Regions from separate parts of the Streptosporangium sp. NPDC049078 genome, predicted to be linked through region 1. Evidence: riboswitches for the same ligand, from Rfam matches in the RefSeq annotation. Region 1 holds a riboswitch; the other holds the start of a gene.

Region 1 (3,503 bases):
TCCAGCCCGTACTCGGCGAGGTCGGTGAAGAACTGCGGGCGGGCCTTCATGAGACCCATCGCGCCCTCGTCCAGGGCGATGATGTCGGCCGCGCCGCTGCCCGCCTGCAGGCGCTGGAGCAGCTGCGGAAGATAGACGTCCTCGAAACGGTCGGTCAGGTTCTGGTACTTGACCTGGATGTTCGGGTTCGCCGCGTTCCACGTCTCCACGGCCTTGTCGTAGCCGAAGTTCTCACCGCCACCGAAGGTGTGCACGGTGATGGTTACCGGCTCGGCCGGGGCGGAGGAACCGCCCTCCGCGGCGGGTGCCGCCGGCTCGCTGGAGCTGCATGACGTGATGGCCAGGGCGGTGGCCGCCATGACCGCGACGGCGGCGAGCTTGCCGTGTCGCTTGTTGTTCAACATTCCGGACCCCTCTCAGGTGGTCGCCCGAACTTCATTGGGAGGCGACATCGCGGACCGGTCCCCGACAAACGCGGTCGTCGCGACGAGATCGTTCCTCAATGTGCTTTTGGGAGCGCTCCCACGAAGAGTGGACGATGGGCAACCAGGACGTCAATATGCCGAAACTCAACCGTTACATCCAGCCGCTTTAGGTGGGACTTTTGGTGTGAAAAGTCGACATACCTCCCACAAGGGTGATTGGGAGCGCTCCCACCTCACGGGCATACCAGTTGGGGCATTTCGTGGCCGTGCGGGGCTCGCGGAGGGGAGAGAGAGGGGCGGGCGGGGTGGAATATGGAATATCGTCAGGGGCACCGCTCGAACGAGCGGCGCCCCTGGGAGTGTGATGACCGGTCCGCGTTCACCGGCGGGGGGCCGGGGCGGCCGGAGGTCAGTCCGAGTAGACCGGGTAGCCGTAACCGACGACCTGGGAGACGGGCCTGACGCGCTCCTCGACGGCGCCGTTGCCGGTGTTGCCCTCGATCGTGGTGATCGTGCCGTTCCCGTTGTCCTTCTTCACGAAGCCGACGTGGTCGATGCCCTCGATGCTCTTGCCGCCGGCCCAGTCGAAGTAGACGACGGCGCCGGGAGTGGGGACGGTGCCCCAGTGTCCGTTGTTCTTGAACCACTTGGCGTGGGCGACGGTGTAGGCGTCCCAGCCCATCGTGGGGCGGATGCCGGCCGTCTCGCCGACCCAGGAGACGAACATCGCGCACCAGGGGGCGTTGGCGTACTCGTACACGCTCTTGCCGCCGTCGCGGGCCATGGTCTCCTTGGCGCGAGGGCTCGAAACGTACCAGGACTGGAACTTGGTTCCACCACCCTGGGCGTTCTCGCGGACACCGATCTGCTTGGAGGCGATGTCCAGGATCTGTGCGGCGGAGACCTTGGGAAGGCCTTCGGCGATGACCTGCAGGGAGGTCTTCGCGGCCCCGGCGTCCTGCGCGCGGGTGTCGGCGGGCGGTGCGTTCACGACGCCGTGGCCGTCGGCCAGAGCCGCGCCGGTGGTGCCCGTCGCGAGGACGGCGCAGGCGCCCAGGACGGCGCAGACGGCGCGGGGGGTGGAGGTGAGGCGATGCTTGGTCATGCGGGGGTTCGACTCCTTGCTTCGCTTCCATACCGCCTACCGGGTTAGCTGACGGGTTCGGGCTGGGAAGTGCCCTACGACGCATGAGTGCGTTGATTCACCCCAGGAACGTGGTTCCCCGGTTCCGCAGACTTCGCGGATTCGGCGGCCGTGCTCACCGACGGCGGAAGGTTCCGCCGGGTGGAGCGCGGTCGGGCAATGTGACGGCAATGCACAGATCTGTATAGACCTAGACAATTGCCATGAACAGGACGAACGTACGACAACACGGCAGACGATTACAAGTGGGACACATTGCTCTGACTTGGTAATACGTCCTAAATGAGGGGGTACGGCGGGGTGCCGCCTGGAGGGGAAGAGGGGAGTCGATCACGCCCCTCCGGCGCCGGGCGCACCTTCCTCCGGGGATGGAGGGGCGTCCGGGATCCCCCGCGTTCACGGCGATCCGGGTTTTCCCGACCCGCTCGCGAGGCGTCGGCCAGGTTGTGCTACCGCGCGTGGGGGGACCCTCCGTCGAAGATCGTATAGTCACCATTTTTTAGAACAAGTATTCGATGGTAAAAAGTATGCGGATGGTAGGAGTTCTCCCATGGAAGTGCCTGAGAGCGCGCACGGGGCCCGGCGGCTCACGACCATGTCCGAGGAGGTTCTCGCGGCCTCCAGGTGATCGGGGTCCACGGCCGGCGCCTCCCCGCCCGGCCCGCGACGATGAATCATCGTGGCCCCGCCGACGCCGGCCCGCCCGACGGACATCCGGTCGCATCCGATCTCGGACGGTGGCGGCGGAGAGGTAAAGACCAGAGAGATCATCTGCAATCTCGCGTGGTCGGCTGTTCACCCGCAGTTCCCTGCTCCTTAAGGCCACCGGGTTAGGTTGTGCCAGTCGTGAACGGGTCATCGCCCGGCGTGGAGGACGGTCGAGACCACGCGCGGGAGCAGGATTCGGCCATCGCCTGGGTGGAATCCCCGCTGCAGATGCTCTGCGCGGTGGAGGCCCACCACGCCGGGCTGCTCGGCGCCCGCAGCCATCTCGTACCCCGGGCGAAACTCCGCCCGCTGGCCGTGACAGGCCGCGAACTCGGCCGCCTCACCCTGCCGAGAGGGCTTGAGCTCACCCCGGCGCGCCCGGACATGCCCAGGCCGCGCCGGGGGGAGACCTGGGCGGTGGGCGACGCCTTCTCCGGCAAGGTCCAGTTCCGCTGGCTCACCGCGTCCCCCGGCCGGATCGTGATCGTCGACGACGGGCTCGCCACCATCAGGCTCCTGGAACTGCTCACCGGCAGGACGGGAACGCCCCTGCTGAGGGCGAGGGGGAAGGCGGGGAGGCTCAGGACCGTCCTCGCCACGGCGGCCGGGCTCAGGCTGCGCGCCGCCGCCCGCGCGGGGCGGTTGTCGATCTTCACCGCGCTGCCGGTGCCCTCCGACCTGGCGAAGGCCGTACGTGCCAGGGGAGTCGAGCTGGTCACCCACGACTTCGCCTGGTTGCGATCCCAGCCGCTGCGAAGGCCCCGCCCCGCCGAGCGCACCGTCGTCCTCGGCACCTCGCTGGTCCGCAACGGCCTGATCCACCGCGAACGCTACTTCGGCTGGCTGGCCGGGCTCGGATCGGCCGAGCCGGTGGCCTACTTCCCGCACCGCCGCGAGGACCCCGGCGACCTGGCCCGGGTCGGGGAGCAGCCGGGAATCACCGTCTACGACGGCGGGATCCCCGCCGAGATGACCCTGCGCGGCCTGGCCGCCGAGCAGCGGGTGCTGAGCCTGCCGTCCACCGCGGTCACCTCCCTGCGGGTCCTGCTCTCGGCCCGGGGGGTCGCCGTGGAGACGGTGGACGTTCCCGACGAGTGGTGGACGGCCGAGGCGGCGCCGTCACTGCGCTCCCACCTGTCGAGGTTCGCCCATCACGACACGGGAGTCACCGGGTCATGACCCGACGGCCGAGGCCGGGCGGGCTCGCCGCTCGCGCCACGCACACC
Region 2 (3,503 bases), on a different contig from region 1:
AAGGTCCCGCTCCCCTCCGTGATCGACGTGCCGTCGAAGGTGGGGGCGGTCACCAGCATCGCGGTCAGCACCAGGCTGATGATGACCCCCGGGATCGCCAGGATGATCCCGTCGACCAGCCTCGCCAGCAGCCGCTGCCACCACTCCGCGAGCGGGGCGGGCGCCCCGGGAGGACCGCCGTACGGCTGACCGTAGCCCTGCTGCCCGTACCCGGGCTGCTGGCCGTAGCCCTGCTGCCCGTAGTCGGGCTGCTGACCGTAACCCTGCTGGCCGTACTGCTGCCCGTAGTCCGGCTGCTGCCCGTAGCCGGGCTGCGGGGCCCCCTGCTGGCCGTAGCCCGGCTGCTGGCCGTAAGCCTGCTGGCCGTAACCGGGCTGGGACTGCTGGCCGTAGCCCGACTGCTCGTGGGACGCCTGCTGGCCGTAACCGGGCTGCTGCTGCCCGTACGACCCCGTCCCGCCCTGCTGGCCGTACCCGCCGGTCCCGCCCTGCTGGCCGTAGCCGGGCTGCTGGCCGTAACCCTGCTGCTGGGACTGCTGCCCGTAGCCGGGCTGCTGCTGCCCGTACGACCCCGTCCCGCCCTGCTGGCCGTAGCCCTGCTGCTGGGACTGCTGCCCGTAGTCGGGCTGCTGGCCGTAACCCTGCTGGCCGTAACCGGGCTGCTGGCCATAGCCCTGCTGCCCGTAACCCTGGCCGTAGCCGGGCTGGCTCTGTCCTGGGCCGGTGTTCGGCTGTGAGGCCTCCGACCGATATCCCATGACCGTTACGTCGGGATCGAGTTCGCCAGCGGCTCGACCCGCGTTGTGCTGTCCGTAATCCGGGTGTCCCGACGGTGTGCGATCGCGGTCGGGATCATCCTGTGGATACGGCGGCTGTCCGGTGCTCACCGCGTCACCTCACTTAGACTGCGCATGTGGCAAATGTCAGACGCACATGCTTGCTGCTGCACAAGGTATCGACATAGGTATCGACAGTCACCTTTCCGATCAGTCAGCTCTAAAGTCATCACAGTCGGGCTCACGTGTCAGGTGGAGCAACATCCGGGTGTTTCCCAAGGTGTTGGGCTTGACGTGCTCCAGATCGAGAAACTCCGCCACGCCCTCGTCGTAGGAGGCGAGAAGCTCCGCGTAGACCGCGGGGGCGACGGGCGTGCCCTGGATCTCGCGGAAACCGTGCCTGGCGAAGAAGTCGACCTCGAAGGTGAGACAGAAGACCCGGCGCAGGCCCAGCTCCGCGGCCGTGCGAATGAGGGCGGAGACGATCCGGTGGCCGATTCCCATCCCGCGACGGGTCGGATCGACGGCCACGGTGCGGATCTCGGCCAGATCCTCCCAGAGGACGTGGAGAGCCCCGCAGCCGATGACCGCCCCCTCGGCGTCGGTGGCGACCCAGAACTCCTGAACGTCCTCGTACAGGGTGACGGTGGCCTTCTCCAGCAGGCGGGGGCCGACGCCGCCGTAGGTGTCGACGAGCCGCCTGATCGCGCGGACGTCCGGGGTCCGGGCACGACGGACCGAGACCTCGGCGACCTCGGCGGCCTTGGCGATCTCCGCGACCTCGGCCGCCTCGGGCAGGGGCGGGTCAGGCTCCGCCCCCTCGGGTCCCGCGCGTCGCTCCCCGCCGCCCGGGGTGCGCACGACCGGCACGGGAGAATGCTCAGCAAGCTGCTCCATGACCGTTCAGCGTACGTCCTCACCGGTCTTCAATTACGGCTCCTCCTTAACTCGCGGCACACCCCCCTCACATGACCGCCGGTAATCGCTTTACCACACTGGGCGCGCGGCATCTCACGTGTGCCACAACTCACCTTTGGTACGGTCCCGGACCTGGGAAGACCTTCCCCACACCCCCCGCCGGGGAGGTAAAGGCAGCGTAATGGCCATGTTGATCATATTGACATGTGATCTTTCCGTGACACTTCAGTTGCGGAACCTCCACTGAATTCGCAGTTCTGGTTGAGCAGGAACCACGGGTGCACTAATCTCCGTGCTCGATGTCAGAGACGTAAAAGCCTGACCCGCCGAATCCCTCACCACGGGGAACCGGGGACCCACCACGTCCTTGGGGGTGAATCCGAGTGCCAACGGCGCACTCGGTAGGGCTGCCTCCGGCCCGAACCCGTCAGCTAACCCGGTAGGCGGCCGAGGAGAGGAGCCCGTTGGTGAAGCGCGAGCGCGACCGCGGAGGAAAGAACGCGGGCGACGACGCCCGCCGTCGAGAACGCGCGCCGCGCGGGCTGCGCCGCCGCATGGCGGTGATCGGCCTGGCATTCGCCACCCTCACTCTCGGCACACCGACGGTCGCGGCCACCGCCGACCCCGAACCCAGCCTCCAGCAGCTGGCCAAGCAGGCCGAGAAACTGCACGAGGAGATCGGCGTCCTCGCCGAGCGGTACAACGGCGAGCGGGTCAAGCTCAGGCAGGCCCAGCGGGCCGCGGAGAGCGCCGAGAAGATCCTCGCGTCGAGCGAGTCGGAGCTGGCCTCCCGTCGTACCAAGGCCACCCTCCTGGCGCAGAGCACCTACATGTCGGGCGGCCTGAACTCCGGACTCGCCTTCACACAGGCGACGGACCCCGACACCTTCCTCGATCAGGCCACCACCAACTACGCGCTCCAGCAGCAGCAGAGCGAGGAGGTCGCCCAGGTCGCCCGGGCGATCGAGGCCGCCGAGCGGGCGAAGGCCGGCGCCAAGGCGAGGACGGCGGAGGTCAAGAAGCTCCTGGCGGAGATCGACGGCAACCGGACCAAGATCGAGCGTCTGGTCGCGCGGGTCGAGAGCGACCTGTTCAGCGAGGTGCGTGCCAGGGCCGTCGGCAACAGGGGCGCCCGGGTGAAGACCAACGTGCCCATCGTGGGCAGCGGCAAGGCCGCGGAGGCGACCCGCTGGGCGCTCACCCAGCAGCTCAAGCCGTACGTCTGGGGCGCCGAGGGTCCCAACTCCTTCGACTGCTCCGGGCTGGTCATGTGGGCCTACCAGAAGGTCGGCATCAGCCTGCCGCACTACACCGGCGACCAGTGGACCGCCGGCACCCACGTCTCCAGGAAAGAGCTACGCCCCGGAGACCTGGTCTTCTTCTACAGCGACCTGCACCATGTCGGGATCTACATCGGCGCGGGCCTGATGGTCCACGCGCCCCGGACGGGTGACGTCGTCCACATCACCACGATCGACAACCGGCCCTTCGTCGGAGGCGTCCGCATCGCCGCCTGAGCGTGCCCCGCCCTGTCCTGCCCTGCCCTGCCCGCACGCGTGCCCGGCCCGACCTGCCGGGCACGCGTGCGGTGCCGTGTCAGATCAGACGACGGCGTGCGGCCCAGGCGACGGCCTCGATCGCCGTGGCGACACCGATGCGGTCGCAGATGCCTCTCAGCCTGCGCCTGACGGTCCGCCCGCTGATGTCGAGGCGACGCCCCACCCGATCGACCGTGACACCCTTGGCGAGCTCAGCCAGCAGCACGAGATCGTCATCGCTGAGACCGATATCGCTCATGCCCAGGGGGCT

The links. A riboswitch is a leader RNA that binds a small molecule or an ion and turns the genes downstream of it on or off. The one in region 1 is predicted to bind cyclic di-AMP.
Region 2: it holds a riboswitch for cyclic di-AMP, as region 1 does, so the genes downstream of both, AB0B90_RS17155 (NlpC/P60 family protein) here and AB0B90_RS27475 (CHAP domain-containing protein) in region 1, are expected to answer to the same signal.

What each region holds. Positions count from the first base shown of each region.
Region 1 is NZ_JBEZEL010000016.1:233,657-237,159, reverse strand. It holds gene AB0B90_RS27480 (extracellular solute-binding protein) at 1-404, opposite strand, end outside; gene AB0B90_RS27475 (CHAP domain-containing protein) at 835-1,530, opposite strand; cyclic di-AMP (ydaO/yuaA leader) riboswitch at 1,549-1,687, opposite strand; gene AB0B90_RS27470 (hypothetical protein) at 2,416-3,456, shown strand.
Region 2 is NZ_JBEZEL010000009.1:191,604-195,106, reverse strand. It holds gene AB0B90_RS17165 (RDD family protein) at 1-758, opposite strand, end outside; gene AB0B90_RS17160 (amino-acid N-acetyltransferase) at 987-1,574, opposite strand; cyclic di-AMP (ydaO/yuaA leader) riboswitch at 2,009-2,156, shown strand; gene AB0B90_RS17155 (NlpC/P60 family protein) at 2,162-3,211, shown strand; gene AB0B90_RS17150 (LuxR C-terminal-related transcriptional regulator) at 3,291-3,491, opposite strand.